DNA from 3 places in the Pseudarthrobacter phenanthrenivorans Sphe3 genome. Region 1 is predicted to be linked to each of the others. Evidence: riboswitches for the same ligand, from Rfam matches in the RefSeq annotation. Region 1 holds a riboswitch; each other region holds the start of a gene.
The links. A riboswitch is a leader RNA that binds a small molecule or an ion and turns the genes downstream of it on or off. The one in region 1 is predicted to bind cyclic di-AMP.
Positions count from the first base shown of each region.

Region 1 (5,394 bases):
CGTGCTCGGGCCCAAGCTCCTGCTGCTGTTCATCGTGGGGGATATCCTGGGCGCCGGGGTCTACGCAGTCACGGGGACCATGGCAGGCACAGTGGGCGGCCTCGTCTGGCTGCCCTTCCTGCTGGCATTCGTGGTGGCCACGCTCACCGCCTTCTCCTACCTGGAGTTGGTGACGCAGTACCCCCAGGCGGCGGGCGCCGCCCTGTACACGCACAAGGCGTTCGGCATCCACTTCGTCACCTTCCTGGTGGCATTCGCCGTCGTATGCTCCGGCATCACCAGTGCCTCCACCTCCGCCAACGTCCTGGCCCAAAACTTCTTTGGCGGGCTCGAGGTCAACGGGTGGATGGGGATGCCGGGACAGGGGGTCATCACGGCAGTTGCCTTGGGCTTCATGCTTCTTCTGGCCGCCATCAACCTGCGGGGCGTGGGGGAGAGCGTCAAATTCAACGTCGTGCTCACCGTGGTGGAGATGGTGGCCCTCTGCATTGTCATCGGTGTTGGTTTCTTTGTGATGGCACAGGGAACCGGCAACCCCGGCGAGGTGTTCGTCTTCAACGACTACCAGGACAAGGGCCTGTTCCTGGCGGTCACTGCGGCCACCTCCATCGCGTTCTTTGCCATGGTGGGCTTCGAGGATTCAGTGAACATGGTGGAGGAGACCCGCAACCCGGAAAAAATCTTCCCCCGCACCATGCTGACCGGCCTCGGCATCGCGGTGCTGCTGTACATGCTGGTGGCCGTGTCCGTGGTCAGTGTCCTCACCCCCACCGAGCTGGAAGGCATCCGGGAAGCTGAGGGCGCCGCCCTGCTGGAAGTTGTCCATAAAGGGTCACCGGACTTTCCCATCGACAGGGTCTTTCCCTTCCTGGCCGTTTTCGCGGTGGCCAACACGGCACTCATCAACATGCTGATGGCCAGCCGGCTCATCTACGGCATGGCGCGCCAGCACGTCCTGCCCCGGCCACTGGGCAAGGTGCTCCCCGTGCGACGCACGCCGTGGGCAGGAATTGCCTTCTCCACCGTCCTGGCGCTGGGCCTCATCCTCTATGTAACAAGCGATCCGGAAAGCAATATCGTGGCCAACCTCTCCGGGACCACGGCCTTCCTGCTGCTGTGCGTTTTCACGGTGGTCAACGTGGCCTGCGTGGTCCTGCGCCGCAAGCGGGATCCCCACCGCAAGGTGTTCTTCACTTCCCCGGGCCCCCTTCCGCTGGTGGCGGCCGTGCTCTGCGCCTTCCTGGCGGGGCCTTGGGTCGGGCGGAATGTCATCCAGTACCAGATTGCCGGCGGGCTGATGGCCATTGGAGTGATCCTGTGGTTCGTCACCTGGCTGATCAACCGGCGGACCAACGACGGCGATAGGGTTAATCCATGACTGCCGCAGCAGAATCGATGATCACATTCGAGGGCCGCTTCGCCCGTGAACTGGCCGAGTTGGCTGTTCCCTGGCAGGCGGAGGAAGCGCCGCATCCGGAGCTGCTGGTCCTGAATGAAGCCTTGGTGGACGAACTGGGGATGGCGCCGGAGTACCTGCGCTCTCCCGAAGGCGTGCGCCTCCTGCTGGGCAACCACATTCCGGCAGGCGCCACCCCCGTTGCCCAGGCATACGCCGGGCACCAGTTTGGCGGGTATTCGCCCCTGCTCGGTGACGGCCGGGCCCTCCTCCTCGGTGAAATCGTGGACGACGGCGGCCGGCTGAGGGATGTTCACCTGAAGGGTTCCGGACGCACCCCCTTCGCACGGGCCGGGGATGGCCGCGCGGTCATCGGCCCCATGCTGAGGGAGTACCTGATTAGCGAAGCCATGCATGCCTTGGGCATTCCCACTACCCGGGCACTGGCCGTGGTGGCAACAGGGCGGGCCGTGCGCAGGGAGACGATGCTTCCCGGCGCTGTCCTGGCCCGCGTGGCAAGCAGCCACCTGAGGGTGGGAAGTTTCCAGTACGCGCGGGCCACCGAGAACGTGGAACTGCTCCGCAGGCTCGCCGACCATGCCATCAGCCGGCACCATCCCGCAGCCGCTGAAGCAGAGAATCCCTACCTGGCGCTCTTTGAAGCGGTGGTGGCCGCACAGGCCCGGCTGGTGGCCAAGTGGATGCTGGTGGGCTTTGTGCACGGCGTCATGAATACGGACAATATGACCATTTCCGGCGAGACCATCGACTACGGCCCCTGTGCCTTCATGGACGCCTTCAACCCGGGCGCGGTCTACAGCTCCATTGACGTTGGGGGCCGGTATGCGTACGCCAACCAACCGGTCATAGCAGAGTGGAATCTCGCCCGGCTGGCCGAGGCAATGCTGCCGCTGTTCAACGAGGACCAGGAGCAGGCAGTGGGCCCGGCAGTGGAGGCGCTGGGCAGATTCCGCAGCCAGTACAGCGACGCCTGGTTTAACGGGATGAAGGAAAAACTCGGACTGCCGGCAAGCATGGCCGGGACCCCGGAAGGAGACGCCGCGTCGGACGTGGTGGACGGAGTGGTTGCGCTGCTGAAAGACGGGCCCGTGGACTATACCCAGTTCTTCCGGAACCTGGGCCACGCCGCCCGCGGCAACTCCAGGCCTGCCCGGGGAATGGTCCTGGACCTGGCAGCCTTTGATGCCTGGGCCGAACGCTGGACTGCGCTGAACCCCGACTCCGGCCTGATGGACCGGGTAAATCCGGTATACATCGCGCGCAACCACCTGGTGGAGGAAGCGCTGGCTGCGGCCACTGAGGGCGACCTTGGCCCGTTCAACCGTTTCCTCGACGTGGTGCGTTCCCCGTTCCAGGAGCGCCAGGGGCTGGAACGCTACACGGAGGGGCCGCCGGAGGACTTCGGAGATTACCGGACTTTCTGCGGCACCTAGGAAGAAGCCGGAAGCACGATTGCGGCTCCAGGACAGGTGGGAACAGGACAGGCGGGAACAGGAAAGGTGGAACAGCACAGGGGCGGCAGCCGGGAAATCCCGGCTGCCGCCCCTGTTTGCTCAGTGGGCCGGGCCTGCGGTGCGCAGGCCTGCCCGTCCGGCTGCTGGCTATGCCACCCGCACGAAGGAAGCGCCGCCGAGCCAGCTGATGGAGTGGACCTCGGTCTTGTAACCGTCCACGCCGCCGCTGACTACCTGGCCGTCACCGGCGTAAACGCCCACGTGGCCTGCGGTGATGACCAGGTCACCCGGGGCCGGGGAGCCCACGGTGGTGCCGTACTGGAAGAACTGGGTGGGAGCAAGGTCGCCCACGGACTTGCCCACGGCACGAAGGGCCTTCTCCACCATGGCGGTGCAGTCCTGCTGGATTCCCACCTGGCCGTAGGCGTTCGCCAGGATGGCGGCGCCCGTGCCGGTGCCGCTTACTGCGGGAGCAGGCGCGGGGGCCGGGGCTGCGGTGGTGGAGGCATAGGCCAGGTTCATACCGGTATTGGCAGGAGCGGATGCGGCCTGCACCGGAGCGGCGGCGGCAGGTGCTGCGTAGCCGGCGGCCGGAATCTGGATCTGGTCACCCGGGTAGATGATCGCGGAGATCGACAGGCCATTGGCGGACAGAACGTCGTTCAGGCTCACGCCATAGGAGGCCGAGATGGCGCCCAGGGTGTCGCCGGAGACGACGGTGTGGACCGCGCCTGCTGCTGCTGCCGGGGCGGCAACCGTGGCGGCCGGGGCTGCAGTCGCCTGGACGTTAGTGGTTTCGGTGGTGTCCGGGCCGCTCACGCCAGCGTGCGCCGGAGCTCCGACGCCAAACGCAATGCCGGATGCAGCGGCAACGGCGAGGGCCGGCCGGCCCAGCGTCCGGGCCTGTGACTTGGCCGTTACAGCCAAGCCCTGGAGCACGATTGAGCGGTCCGGAGTCGCGCGGTGACGGGCGGTGGTGGAATTTTTTGACACAGTTGATCGCCTCTCCCATGCCTGCGGGGTGAGCTGTCGGGTTCGGGTTGGAGATACCCGGCCGGTGGCAACCCCCGTTATGGACGGAGGCGCTATCGACTTAACCCCAAGGCCTTAAAAAGGCCGCGGAAACTTGGTTCCCCCGTCCCTGCCAGCTGGAAAGCGATTGGTTCCCGTAACAGTGGCAGGGCTCGGCATACTGTCGGGAATGTCCCGTCTGAGAGGGACACCAGAAGACCATAACCCGGGCGCGGACCAATTGTCACATTTGGATAACATGCGAGGTACTTCTCTCACATTTCCGCAATTCGGTGGATTTCCTTTGCATTCCGCCGTGGCCTCGGCTGATGCGGTGTCCGTGGTCCTGGCAACGGGCCCGTGTAACAAAGTCATAAAGTTGTGCATGATGCGTGTGCGTGGCGGGGCAGGCGGACTACGGCGGTTTGCCATCTGCGCCATCTCCGGTCGGGGTGCACCATGGACGCCGGGCGCCGGTTTGAGTGGATTACCCAGGGCCTTACTGGTGTCGCGCTAGGCTTTTCCCATGCCCGATTTCGAAAGGTTCCGGATCCTTCTCGAGGAGGAATGGCGGCGGAAGGTTGAGCTCCTGCCCGCCCTCCGCGCGGACATCGCCGCGGCAAACTCTGCCCGGCAGGACTCCAATGTGGATGACGAACATGATCCAGAGGGCTCCACTATCGCTTTCGAGCTGTCCCAGGCATCGGCCCTGCTGAAGCAAAGCGCGTCCGGTCTGGACCAGGTGGAAGCTGCCCTGGCCCGTATCGCAGCCGGCACTTATGGCACCTGCGCGGTATGCGGCGAGGCCATTGCCGAGGGCAGGCTTGAAGCCCGGCCCTGGACCCCGTACTGCATCCGCCATGCGGGCGGGGGGCGTCGCCGGTGAACGGCGGAAGTGATGACGTGGCAGCGGCTGCCGGCTTCATTGACCACACCCTCCAGAACGAGGGCGCCTGGTACCGGGCGGACGACGTCGAACTGCGGCTGGGCGGTGCACTTGCCTCCTACGGGTCCTCCGTAGGTGCCGTCCGCGGCACCGTACGCGACGCGCTGCGGAAGTTCAAAGAACTGGACCACGACGCCGTAGCCATGCTGGCCTCGGTGTTGTGGGGCCAGCCGGGGCCTGGCACCAGGCCTGTTTTTGAGCGGCGGCTTGCCGCCGTGGTGCTGCTGCAGTCGCGTGTGAAACTCCTGCGCCACTCCGACCTGACCAGGATCGAGGGCTTCCTTCGGTCCGCAGGAAGCCGGGAACTGGTGGATCCGCTGCTGGCCGACGTAGTGCGGCCCCTGCTGGCCGGGCTGGCGCCACGGGAGCGCCAGCGGGCGGGCGTGGTACTGGCCAGATGGAGCCAGGACCCGGACGGGCAACTGCGCGCGGCAGCAGCCTTCCTTGAAGACCAGCCCCGCAGCGACGACCTGCACAAAAGCGCCCAAGCCCCGCATAAAGGAGAAATAACATGAACGATCCCTATGACCTGGAACGCTTCGTCACCGCCCAGGACAGCGGCGGCA
Region 1 is NC_015145.1:2,217,582-2,222,975, reverse strand. Features, by position in the region: gene ASPHE3_RS10210 (APC family permease) at 1-1,378, shown strand, start outside; gene ASPHE3_RS10205 (protein adenylyltransferase SelO) at 1,375-2,850, shown strand; gene ASPHE3_RS10200 (C40 family peptidase) at 3,019-3,864, opposite strand; cyclic di-AMP (ydaO/yuaA leader) riboswitch at 3,868-4,039, opposite strand; gene ASPHE3_RS10195 (TraR/DksA family transcriptional regulator) at 4,409-4,768, shown strand; gene ASPHE3_RS10190 (DNA alkylation repair protein) at 4,765-5,343, shown strand; gene ASPHE3_RS10185 (DUF1810 domain-containing protein) at 5,340-5,394, shown strand, end outside.

Region 2 (5,394 bases), 1.5 Mb from region 1:
CCGTCTGCAGCGTCTCGAAGCGGAACCTGGAGCCCTGGAGGACCTGGTGGGCGGGGCTGTTGAGGCCCTCATTCGGGGAGACTGGCATGTCTACTTGAATGCCGAGGCCCAAGGCGGGAACTTCCCCCTCAACCTCCGGGCCGCCCAGCTGATGCGCGAGTGCGGCGTGGAGGAGCAGATTGTCCCCCGTGGGACGGCTGTTTTCCTTGGCCGGGGAAAGCATTGGGATGAAGCGGATGTTCCGGAGCATCTGACCACGCTCGCCGAACACCTCTTCGGTGACGCGCTGGCCGCCTGAATGCCAGCCGCTGGCTGAATGCCCAGCCGCTGGCTCAATGCCCAGCGCTGGCCGGCGGCTCAGAGCCGCGTTCGATGCCCGGCAAAGAACTCGCGCAGCAAAGCGGCGCACTCCGCTTCCCGGACGCCCGGGTAAACCTCCACCCAGTGGTTCAGCCGGCGCTCGCGGAGCACGTCGAACACTGAACCGGCAGCCCCGGCCTTCTCGTCCCAGGCGCCGAACACAACCCGGGGAATGCGGGCCAGGACAATCGCGCCGGCGCACATGGCACAGGGTTCGAGTGTCACTATCAGCGTGCAGTCGGACAACCGCCAGCCGTCTCCGCGGCCGCCCCCGTTCAGCGAAAGCTGGCGCAACCGCTCCGCCGCCTCCCGGATGGCAACCACCTCGGCGTGGGCGGTGGGGTCGCCCAGCTCCTCGCGCTGGTTGCGCCCGGAACCCAGCACGGCGCCGTCGGGCCCTATCACCACAGCGCCGATGGGCACGTCCTCCGTGGCGAGGGCACGGCGGGCTTCCGCGAGGGCGAGACCCATCCACGTGTCGTGTTTTTCAGCGGAGACCATGGCTCAATGATAGTTTCGAAGGATACCCAGAGCCCGTGACGCACACCGCCGGGAGGCAGAATGAGCACCGTCCGAGACCGCATGGACAAGTGGATCAAACCCTATGCCGCCCTGTGGCTGACCATGATCATCGGCGGAGCGCTGGTAGTCACCATGGCCGTGCTGGGCACCGAGGTGTACTCCGACGTGGTGGACGAGGAAGGCCTGGCGAGCCTTGATATCCCCACCTTGGAATATTTCCAGACGCTGCGGAACCCGGAGACGGACGCCTTTGTCACGGGCTTCACCAACGTGGGCGGAGGCATCGGGATGCCAATCCTTGCCAGCGTCCTCACCGCCTGGCTCACCTTCCTGAGCAGGACATGGCGGCCCATCATCCTCGTGGGCGGTGCAGCACTGGTGTCCACCACTGCCACCACCCTCGGCAAACGGCTCGTGGGCCGGACCCGCCCGGACCACTCCGAAGCCGTCCCTCCGTACGAAAGCTCGCCATCGTTTCCCAGCGGGCACACGCTGAACACCACCGTGGTCATCGGCGTCCTTGTATACATCATGTGCCTGCAGTTCCAGATGCTCTGGGCCAGGATCACCGCCATCACTGCCGGTGCCATCTTCATCATCGCCATGGGCTTGAGCCGGGTTTTTCTGGGCCACCACTGGCTGACGGACGTAATGGCCGGGTGGCTCCTGGGCCTTGCCTGGGTGGGCATGGTGATCCTCGCACACCGGCTCTTCCACCTGACCCGGAAGAGGGAGCACGCCGGCCCCGCACCTACGTTTGAGCATCCCGTGGTCCGGGACGTGGTGGCTGACGCCGTGCACCATGACGGGCGGCACACTGACCGCGGGAGGGATAACGCCGGGTGATAGTTTTGACCCATGCGCACTCTCGTTGTGGACCACCCGCTGGTCGCCCATAAACTCACCGTCCTGAGGGACAAAAACACCCCGTCTCCGGTTTTCCGGCAGCTGACGGAGGAGTTGGTGACACTCCTTGCCTACGAGGCCACGCGCGAAGTCCGCACCGAACCCGTCACCATCGAAACGCCCGTCAGCACCACCGTGGGCACAGCTTTCACCAAGCCCACCCCGCTGGTGGTGCCCATCCTCCGCGCCGGCCTGGGCATGCTGGAGGGCATGACCAAGCTTGTCCCCACCGCCGAAGTGGGCTTTCTGGGAATGGCGCGGGACGAGGAAACCCTGGACATCATCACGTACGCCGAGCGGCTCCCGGAGGATCTGACGGACCGGCAGATCTTCGTCCTGGACCCGATGCTGGCCACCGGCGGAACCCTCCGCGAAGCCATCAAATTCCTGTTCAAGCGCGGCGCGTCCGACGTAACCTGCATCTGCCTGCTGGCCGCGCCAGAGGGGCTCGCCAAGCTGGAGGAAGAGCTCTCCGGGGCCAACGTGACCATCGTCCTGGCGTCCATCGACGAGAAGCTCAACGAGAAGTCCTACATCGTTCCGGGACTTGGCGACGCCGGCGACCGGCTTTACGGCATCGCCGGCTAAGACTCAAGCCTTTCCTGTTCAAAACCGGAAGGCTAGCCTGTGCGGATGGACTGGAAACTCGAACTCGTGTACGTCCCCGTGTCAGATGTGGACCGCGCCAAGGACTTCTACGTCAATAAGGTGGGATTCAACCCGGATTTTGACGAGCGCCCCACGGATTCCATCAGGTTCGTTCAATTGACGCCTCCAGGCTCGGCCTGCTCCATCTGCATCGGGGAGGGCCTCACGGATGCGCCTCCCGGCACGGGGTCGAACCTCCAGTTGGTGGTCAGCGACATCCAGGCCGCCCACAGCCACCTGAAGGGCAACGGCGTTGAAGTCAGCGACATCGACGTGCAGGACTGGGGGCACTTCGTGTACTTTGCCGATCCAGACGGGAACCGCTGGTCCGTGCAGTACATCCCGGGCCGCGAGGGCTGACGCCCCGCCAATCCCGCGTACTGATACCGTCCCATGAGGCACAATGGGGACAGGCGCTGACGGGGGTTCCGGTTGAGGTTAGCGGCGATGAAGGCCGGGCACTCATTTCTTTCCGGCTTTGAGATCCGCAACCACCTTGGCGATCCGCCTTGCCCGCGTTTCCGGTGTCTTCGCCTCGCCTAAGGGCTCCACATAGCGGCGCTGGGCACTGTAGCTGAGCGTGGCATAGAACTGCTGGGCCACAGGTTCGGCGGCCATCGCCGCCGCAAGATCATCCGGGACTTCAACAATCCGCGGCTGCGTATCCAGTTCCACCTCGACATCCACTGTCTCGCCGGCTGAAACCCCGGTGAATTCCCGGTTGTGGGCGCTGAGCGAGATCAGGTTCTGCCCGCCCATCACGGCAATGCTGCTCCGGTAGCTCTTGCCGTGGATGGTGACCACCACCGGCGGCCGCCTGCCGGCACCCAGGGCTTCAACCACGTGGCCCGGCACTACGATGCCGGTGGTGGTGCCGCCGTTTCCCTGAATGGTGGTGGTGAATTTCATGGTTCAAAGTAACCCGGGCCCGGCAGCAGTTCAACGGGTGGATCAACGGCAACAGCCGCCGGGCTCCCGGCTAAACCCGGGGACCCGGCGGCCGTTCCGTTTAGTACCAGTTGTTGGCGTAGTGGAAGTTCAGTGCCCCACACGGCGACTGGTAGCGCTCCTGGATGTAGTTCAGGCCCCAGTTGATCTGGGTCCGGTAGTTGGTGAGGTAGTCCGCACCGGCACTGGCCATCTTCTCGGCAGGCAGGGACTGGACGATGCCGTAGGCGCCGCTGCTCGGGTTGGTTGCCGTCGTGGTCCAGTCCGATTCCTTGGTCCACAAGGTCTGCAGGCACTGCATCTGGTCCGGTGCCCAGCCGTAGCTTGCCAGCTGGCCTGCGGCGTAGGCCTGCGCTCCAGCCGGATCGTTAACCGCGACGACGGGCGCGGGCTCGGGAGCGGGAGCCGGAGCAGGTGCGGGTTCCGGTGCCGGCGCGGGAGCAGGCTCGGCTGCCGGGGCAGGAGCCGGTTCGGCGGCCTGGGGGACAACGTTGATCGGCTCGGGGGACGGCGCCGGGTTCGCCTGGATTTCGCTTTGCTCAATGCTCAGCTTCGACTGGACCTCGGCGGCCTGGTCCTGGCTGGCTGACACACGGTTGCTGGTGTCCGTCGCCTGGCCGGCTGCCCCCACTCCAACCAGGAGTGCGCAGGATGCCGCAACGACTGCGGCGCGCTGGCCGAAGGACGGAATTTTGCCTGTTGCACGCGGAGCGCCGGTTTCAGTGCCCGGTTTCGGGCGTGCTTTCATAAGGAACTTGGACATGATGGATCGCCTCTCACACCTGCGGAGTTAGCTGTCGGGTTCGGATGAGGGCATCCGGCCACACGGAAAGATCACGTGCTGGCTTAACCCCAAGGGCAGTCAATGCCCGGGACGGTTGGGTCCCCCGCCTCTGCCTTTGCTCAAGCGGAATCCGGGAAGCGGCAGAGCTTGGCGTCATCCGGATATGCGCCCCCGATCGGGAACCGCACCCAATCGACGGTACAGGAGTGCAGGGCTTAAGTCACATTTTGGTAACAGGGATCACGACGACGGCGAGCCGCCTTGCGTCTCTAAGAAGACTGGCCGTGACCTTACCAGGACTGGCCGGGTGGCAGCGGCAGTTGGAGGGTGAACCGGGTGCGTCCCGGTTGTGACGTAACCGTTACCCGCCCGCCGTGCGCTTCCACAATGGATTCCACAATGGACAAGCCCAGCCCGCTCGTCCCCTCGGCGGCAGCTGAACCGTTCCCCCCGGCGCCCGTCCGCGCCGCGTCTGCGCGGGCAAACCGCGCGAAAACCTGGTCCACGAACTCCGGAGGAATCCCTACGCCGTCGTCCGTTACCGTCACCACGGCGGTTCCCTCAAACGGCTTTCCCACCCCGGTGACCACCGTCGTTCCCGCAGGAGTGTGCTTGCGCGCGTTCGACAGGAGGTTCATCAGCACCTGGCGCAACTGTGACGGATCGCCATAGACCACCACTGGTTCCTCGGGGAGTTCCAGCCGCCATGTATGCCCCGGCGCCATGACCTTCTCGTCGCTGACCGCTTCCGCCACCAACTGAGTCAGGTCCACCTCGCCCAGTTTCAGCGGCTGGCCCTCGTCCAGCCGTGCCAGCAGCAGGAGGTCTTCCACCAGGGCGGTCATCCGTTCGGACTGGCTTTGCACCCGCGCAAGCGACTTCTCCCCGTCCGGAGTGAAAGTTTCCGTCATCCGCATCAGTTCCGTGTAGCCCCGGATTGCCGTCAGCGGCGTGCGCAACTCATGGGAGGCATCCGCCACGAACTGCCGCACCTTGGTTTCGCTTTTCTGCCGCGCCTGGAGTGCGTTTGCCACGTTGTCCAGCATGAGGTTCAGGGCATGCCCTACGCTGCCGACCTCAGTTCCGGGATTGGAGTTCGACGGCGGCACGCGTACGGCAAGTGCCACCTCGCCGGCATCCAGCGGCAGCTGCGACACTCGGGTGGCAACCTCCGAGAGCTGCTCAAGGGGTTTCATGGTGCGCCGGATCAGGACCGTTCCCACCAG
Region 2 is NC_015145.1:729,460-734,853, forward strand. Features, by position in the region: gene ASPHE3_RS03475 (hypothetical protein) at 1-298, shown strand, start outside; gene ASPHE3_RS03480 (nucleoside deaminase) at 358-861, opposite strand; gene ASPHE3_RS03485 (phosphatase PAP2 family protein) at 922-1,728, shown strand; gene upp (uracil phosphoribosyltransferase) at 1,741-2,376, shown strand; gene ASPHE3_RS03495 (glyoxalase superfamily protein) at 2,422-2,796, shown strand; gene ASPHE3_RS03500 (YdeI/OmpD-associated family protein) at 2,899-3,345, opposite strand; gene ASPHE3_RS22215 (aggregation-promoting factor C-terminal-like domain-containing protein) at 3,446-4,147, opposite strand; cyclic di-AMP (ydaO/yuaA leader) riboswitch at 4,153-4,314, opposite strand; gene ASPHE3_RS03510 (sensor histidine kinase) at 4,459-5,394, opposite strand, start outside.
Region 2: linked by a shared signal. The riboswitch ahead of ASPHE3_RS22215 (aggregation-promoting factor C-terminal-like domain-containing protein) and the one ahead of ASPHE3_RS10200 (C40 family peptidase) in region 1 are both predicted to bind cyclic di-AMP.

Region 3 (5,394 bases), 1.4 Mb from region 1:
GCTGGAGGCGGACCAGTTCCGTATAGCTCCTGCCCAGCCCTGCCGGGTAGATCCCCACCACGTCCTTCAGCGAACCGACGGGGAGGTAGTAGCGGTGCTTCGCGGCAGAGTCCGCAACGCCGTGCGGGGGTTCGGCGCGGTGCACCAGGGCGAGTTCCTGCAGCGAGGCCAGGAGCCGTTCAACGGTTGCGGCCGAAGAACCTGAAATCAGCTTGCGGAGCTGGGCGGCGGATGCGCTGTGTCCGGTGTCCGTGTTGGTGCTGAGGTGAAGGGTCTCAAGGACCTGCATTTGCGGCCGGTTCAGCCGTTCCAGGGCACGCTGGACGCTGAGCCGGGCACTGGCCCGTGCAGCCAGGGCGGGGAAATCCGGGACAGTGGGTGAGATGAGGTCCGGCCGCGCAGCGAACAGCGCCCGCAGAGAATCATCGCTGCGTGCCTCCAGCTCCTTGCTCAACGCGCGAATGAGGGACATCAGTCCAACGTTACCGCCGGTCCGGCTTTCCTGCCCGGCGCCGCCCGGCAACGCCGTCCAGAACCAGGAAGAGCATCAGGATGAAGGCCAGCGGCAAACCGTAGAGCGCAGAATAGGTAACCCAAGCCGGAGCCATTGAGCCGGCGAAGGCAAGGGCCATCACGGCGCCGACTGCCAGCAGGGACAGCACGGCAACAACAGCCGCGAGGATCATCAGGGCACGCCGGTAGCGCGAGGGTGTCATGGACGTAACGCTACAGCTCCTGCGGCGCTGGAGGTGAACGGCTGTGTGGAGCACCCTGGGCAGCACCGCTGAAAGCGGGATTACGGCGGTTGGCAGGATAACCTTGAGGTATAGACCAACACGGTTACAGCCGTCATGCCCTAAACCCGCACAACAATGCGGACGCGGTGAGGGCTGGCCGTGTCAGAAGACGTCAGAACGAAGAAGGTTGATTACGTGCCTACCGGCAAGGTCAAGTGGTATGACAAGGAAAAGGGCTTCGGGTTCCTCGCAGGCGAAGACGGCCAGGAGGTCTTCCTGCCCAAATCGTCGCTGCCCGAAGGCGTAACAGAGCTCAAGGCCGGAACCCGGGTGGAATTTGGTGTGGCTGACGGCCGCAAAGGGGCTCAGGCCCTGGGCCTGCGCGTGCTGGACAAGACGCCGTCCATTGCCAAGGCCAAGCGGCCCAGTGCCAAGGACCTCGCTCCGCTGGTCCAGGACCTGGTGACCGTGCTGGACAACCTGTCCGGGACCCTCTCCAAAGGCAAATACCCGGAAGGCAACAAGGGCAAGGCGATTGCTGCTGCCCTGCGTAAGGTTGCCGACGAGCTGGACGTTTAGGCACCGATGAATTCGGAACCTGAACAGGCGGCACCGGCTGCGCCGGACCAGGGCGGCCGGGCAGCGGAAAGCAAGTCCGGCGCTGGCGTTGCCGCTGCCGGTGCGAAAGCCGGCGCCAGGCGCCGCGCCGGTGTCCCGGTGTGGCGGACGGGGAAGCCTGACGCGTTCCTGGCCGCGGCCGTGGACACCGCCCGCGACGCGGTGCAGGGCATAACGCCTGCAGCCACCATCGGCCGGCATCTCGGGGCCAAGAGCGAGGGCGACCGGCTGGTGACGCACTTGTTCGAGTCCAGGCTGCCCGGATACGTGGGCTGGCAGTGGTACGCGGTGCTGACCCGGAACTCACGTTCCAAGGTGGTCACGGTTAACGAGCTGGGGCTCCTGCCGTCCGAGGAGTCAATCCTTGCGCCCGAATGGGTGCCCTGGGCGGAGCGCGTCCGGCCGGAAGACGAACAGGATGTCGAGCAGGTTCAGGAGGTTGCCGCCCCGGACGAAGCGCGTCCCGGGGAAGCGGCTCCGGCAGCGGATCCGGAAGGGGCAGTGCCCGCAGGCGGAAGCCAGGGTGCTGCGGACCAGGACTCGCCGGACGGGGAGCCTACGGAGCAAGCTTCTGGGGACCAGCCTGCTGAGGACGACGACGGCACAGAGTAACGCGGGACGGCTCCCTTTGCAGGGAGGACGTTTCCCAGCCAGTTAAACGAAAACGGCGCCGCCCGGGACGAACCCGGGCGGCGCCGTCGTACTTTCAAGTCCCTTCAGAGGCTTGTCATCAAGAAGGCTACTTGCGCAGTTCGCCCACCACGTAGTCGATGCTTGCCAGCAGTGCGGAGACATCGTCCGGCTCGATGGCAACAAACGTGGCGATGCGCAGCTGGTTGCGGCCCAGCTTGCGGTACGGCTCGGTGTCTACCACGCCGTTGGCCCGCAGGACCTTGGCCACCACGGATGCGTCCACGGAATCGTCGAAGTCGATGGTGGCGATGACGTTGGAGCGCTCGTCCGGGTTGGTGACGAACGGGGTGGCGAACTCCGAGGCCTCAGCCCAGCTGTAAATGCGGCCGGCGGAATCGGCCGTGCGCCCGGCCGCGAAGTCCAGGCCGCCGTTCCCATTCAGCCACTGCACCTGTGCATCCAGGGTGACCAGCGTGGACAGCGAGGGAGTGTTGTAGGTCTGGTTCAGCCGCGAGTTGTCGATGGCCGTCTGCAGGTCCAGGAAGTCCGGAATCCAGCGGTCGCTGCCCTTGATCCGCGCTGCGCGTTCCAGGGCGGCGGGGGAGAACAGGCCGAGCCACAGGCCGCCGTCCGAGGCGAAGTTCTTCTGCGGCGCGAAGTAGTAGACGTCGCTCTGCGCCACGTCAACGTCCAGGCCGCCTGCTGCCGACGTTGCATCCACCAGCACCAGCGCGCCCTCATCGGCCCCGGCCACGCGCGTCACCGGGGCGGCAACACCGGTGGAGGTCTCGTTCTGGGGCCAAGCGTAGACATCCACTCCGGCTTCAGCTTGCGCCTCCGGGCGGGTACCGGGCTCGGACTTAATGATCGACGACGAATCCAGGAAGGGCGCCTTGTTGGTGGCGGCCGCGAACTTGGAACCAAATTCGCCGAAGGAGAGGTGCTGCGCCTTTTTCTCCACCAGCCCGAAGCTGGCAACGTCCCAGAACGCGGTGGACCCGCCCACTCCCAGTACCACTTCATAGCCCTCCGGAGCCCGGAAGAACTGGCTCAGGCCTTCCCGCACCGATCCCACGAGGTTCTTGACTGGTGCCTGCCGGTGGGACGTTCCCAGGATGGTCTTCGATGCCGCGGCCAGTGCATCGATCTGCTCCTGGCGGACCTTTGAGGGGCCAGCGCCGAACCGTCCGTCCCGGGGCAGGAGGTCGGCGGGAATAGTGATGCTGTTTTCGCTCACAAGTACTCCAATGTCGGCGTGGACGCGGTGGTGGTCCGGCGGGTGTTTGTTGGCAGGCAGCCGTGGCGGCTGCAGCTCAGGCCCTCCTTATTCTGCCTGAACAGCTGTGGGGGCGGGAACCGGCAGCGTCATAGTCCAGACACTGAGACGGGGCCTCCGGATGACGTCCCCAACTATTCGGACAAAGTCAAAATAGGCTAAGCTTTCCAACGGACCACGTCGCGGATGGAAGCGATACGGTGGGACAACGCAAGGAAATGCGCTCGAGGAGCTGAGCTGGATGACGGATCTGATCGACACTACGGAGATGTACCTCCGGACCATCCTGGAGCTGGAAGAAGAAAACATCGTCGCCCTGCGCGCCCGGATCGCGGAGCGCCTGCGTCATTCCGGGCCCACCGTCTCACAGACCATCGGCCGTATGGAGCGGGACGGCCTGGTGGTGGTCTCCGGCGACAGGCACCTTGAGCTGACCGAGACCGGCCGCAAACGCGCCACCGAAGTGATGCGCAAGCACCGGCTGGCGGAGCGGCTCCTCGCTGACGTGATCGGGCTGGACTGGGCCTATGTCCACGACGAAGCCTGCCGCTGGGAGCACGTTATGAGTGAGCGGGTGGAGCGGCGCATTTACGAACTGCTGGACCATCCCACCGAGTCGCCCTACGGCAACCCCATCCCGGGCCTGGCGGCGCTCGGCGGGCAGACTTCGCCCTCCTTTGCCGATGGGGCCATCAGCCTGCTGGAAGCAATGAAGTCCTACAGTCCGGCCTCGGAAGTGACTGTCAGCCGCCTGGCCGAGCCGATCCAGGTGGAACCCGAGCTGCTGGTCCAGCTCGATGAAGGCGGTATCCGCCCTGGCGCAGGAGTCACCCTCGAACGGGTGGGCGATTACATTTCAGTGCGCGTTGCCGGTATTGAGGGCGCGCTGGAGTTGCCGCCCGAAGTTGCCGCGCACGTCTTTGTAGCCGTCCGCCAGTGACCTTTCTTGGGGAGCTGTTACCCCGTGTGGGGCTGGTCACGCAAAGATAACGGAATTGTTACTTAGGGCCTTAAGCCCCTATAGTTGAACCAAGCGTTGATACTAAAGCGTTACCTGATCCGGAGCCGAGCTCTGCCAGCGGATCAGGTGCACGAGTCATAACTGGCAGAGGCGGGGGAACCACAAGCGGCAGCCGGGGGACTGCCTTGGGGTGAAGTCCGTCAGCAGCAAGCCTCTTCCAGCGAAGGATCCCTCGGGGATATCTCTGTGCCGAGCTTGCTTACGGCGGACCGGGTCTTTGAACTCTCTGACCCGAATCCGACAGCTAACTTCGCAGGCTTTCCAGAGAGGAACCCTTCTTGTCCATGCAGACCCCCAGGGGACGCCGCCGCGCGGCGCTCCCCAGCTCGACGCCGCGGGTTGTCGAGGTCACCACGATGGAACGCCCCCGCGATTTCCACCGTGATGCCCGCCGCCGCCGAGGTCCCTTCCGGCAGGTCACCGAATTCGCGTCGGCCAGTGGAATCGGCCAGAAGGCCGGCATCGCACTCGCTGCCACAGGCCTGGTGCTGACCGTGACCGTTCCGGCCACCAGCCCTGTCATGGCCACCGACGCATCCGGCGCCGCCCCGGTAGCTGCATCCGCGGTGACCGCGCAGCCGCAGATTTCTGCCGAGGCTGGGGCGCAGATCGATTTCAGCCGCTCTGCCGTGGTCACGCAGGCTGATCCGGACGGCAAGCTGAAGCAGCTCCTCAGCGCCCAGTCCGCGGGTGCCGTCTCCCGGGCAGCCTCTGCCGGCAGCCTTGGCGCCCCCCTGGCCACGCTTTCGACTGCCTCACCCTTCGGCTACCGGGTCAGCCCGATTACGGGCGGCTCAGGAGACTTCCACCGCGGCCAGGACTACGTGGCGCAATGCGGGACCTCTGTCCTGGCGGCTGCCACCGGCACCGTGACGTTCGTGGGCTGGCACCAGTACGGCGGCGGAAACCGCGTCGTGGTGGACCATGGCAACGGCCTGGAAACCACGTACAACCACCTTTCGTCCTTCAATGTCACGGAGGGGCAGACCGTCTCCCGCGGAGACGTTGTGGCCTTGAGTGGAACCACCGGCGCCTCCACCGGCTGCCACCTCCACTTCGAGGTGCAGGTCAACGGTGAAGTTGTCGATCCGACCGGCTGGCTGTAGTCA
Region 3 is NC_015145.1:864,437-869,830, forward strand. Features, by position in the region: gene ASPHE3_RS04065 (helicase-associated domain-containing protein) at 1-472, opposite strand, end outside; gene ASPHE3_RS04070 (hypothetical protein) at 483-716, opposite strand; gene ASPHE3_RS04075 (cold-shock protein) at 933-1,316, shown strand; gene ASPHE3_RS04080 (DUF3027 domain-containing protein) at 1,323-1,967, shown strand; gene serC (phosphoserine transaminase) at 2,095-3,225, opposite strand; gene ASPHE3_RS04090 (metal-dependent transcriptional regulator) at 3,506-4,204, shown strand; cyclic di-AMP (ydaO/yuaA leader) riboswitch at 4,349-4,559, shown strand; gene ASPHE3_RS04095 (M23 family metallopeptidase) at 4,570-5,391, shown strand.
Region 3: linked by a shared signal. The riboswitch ahead of ASPHE3_RS04095 (M23 family metallopeptidase) and the one ahead of ASPHE3_RS10200 (C40 family peptidase) in region 1 are both predicted to bind cyclic di-AMP.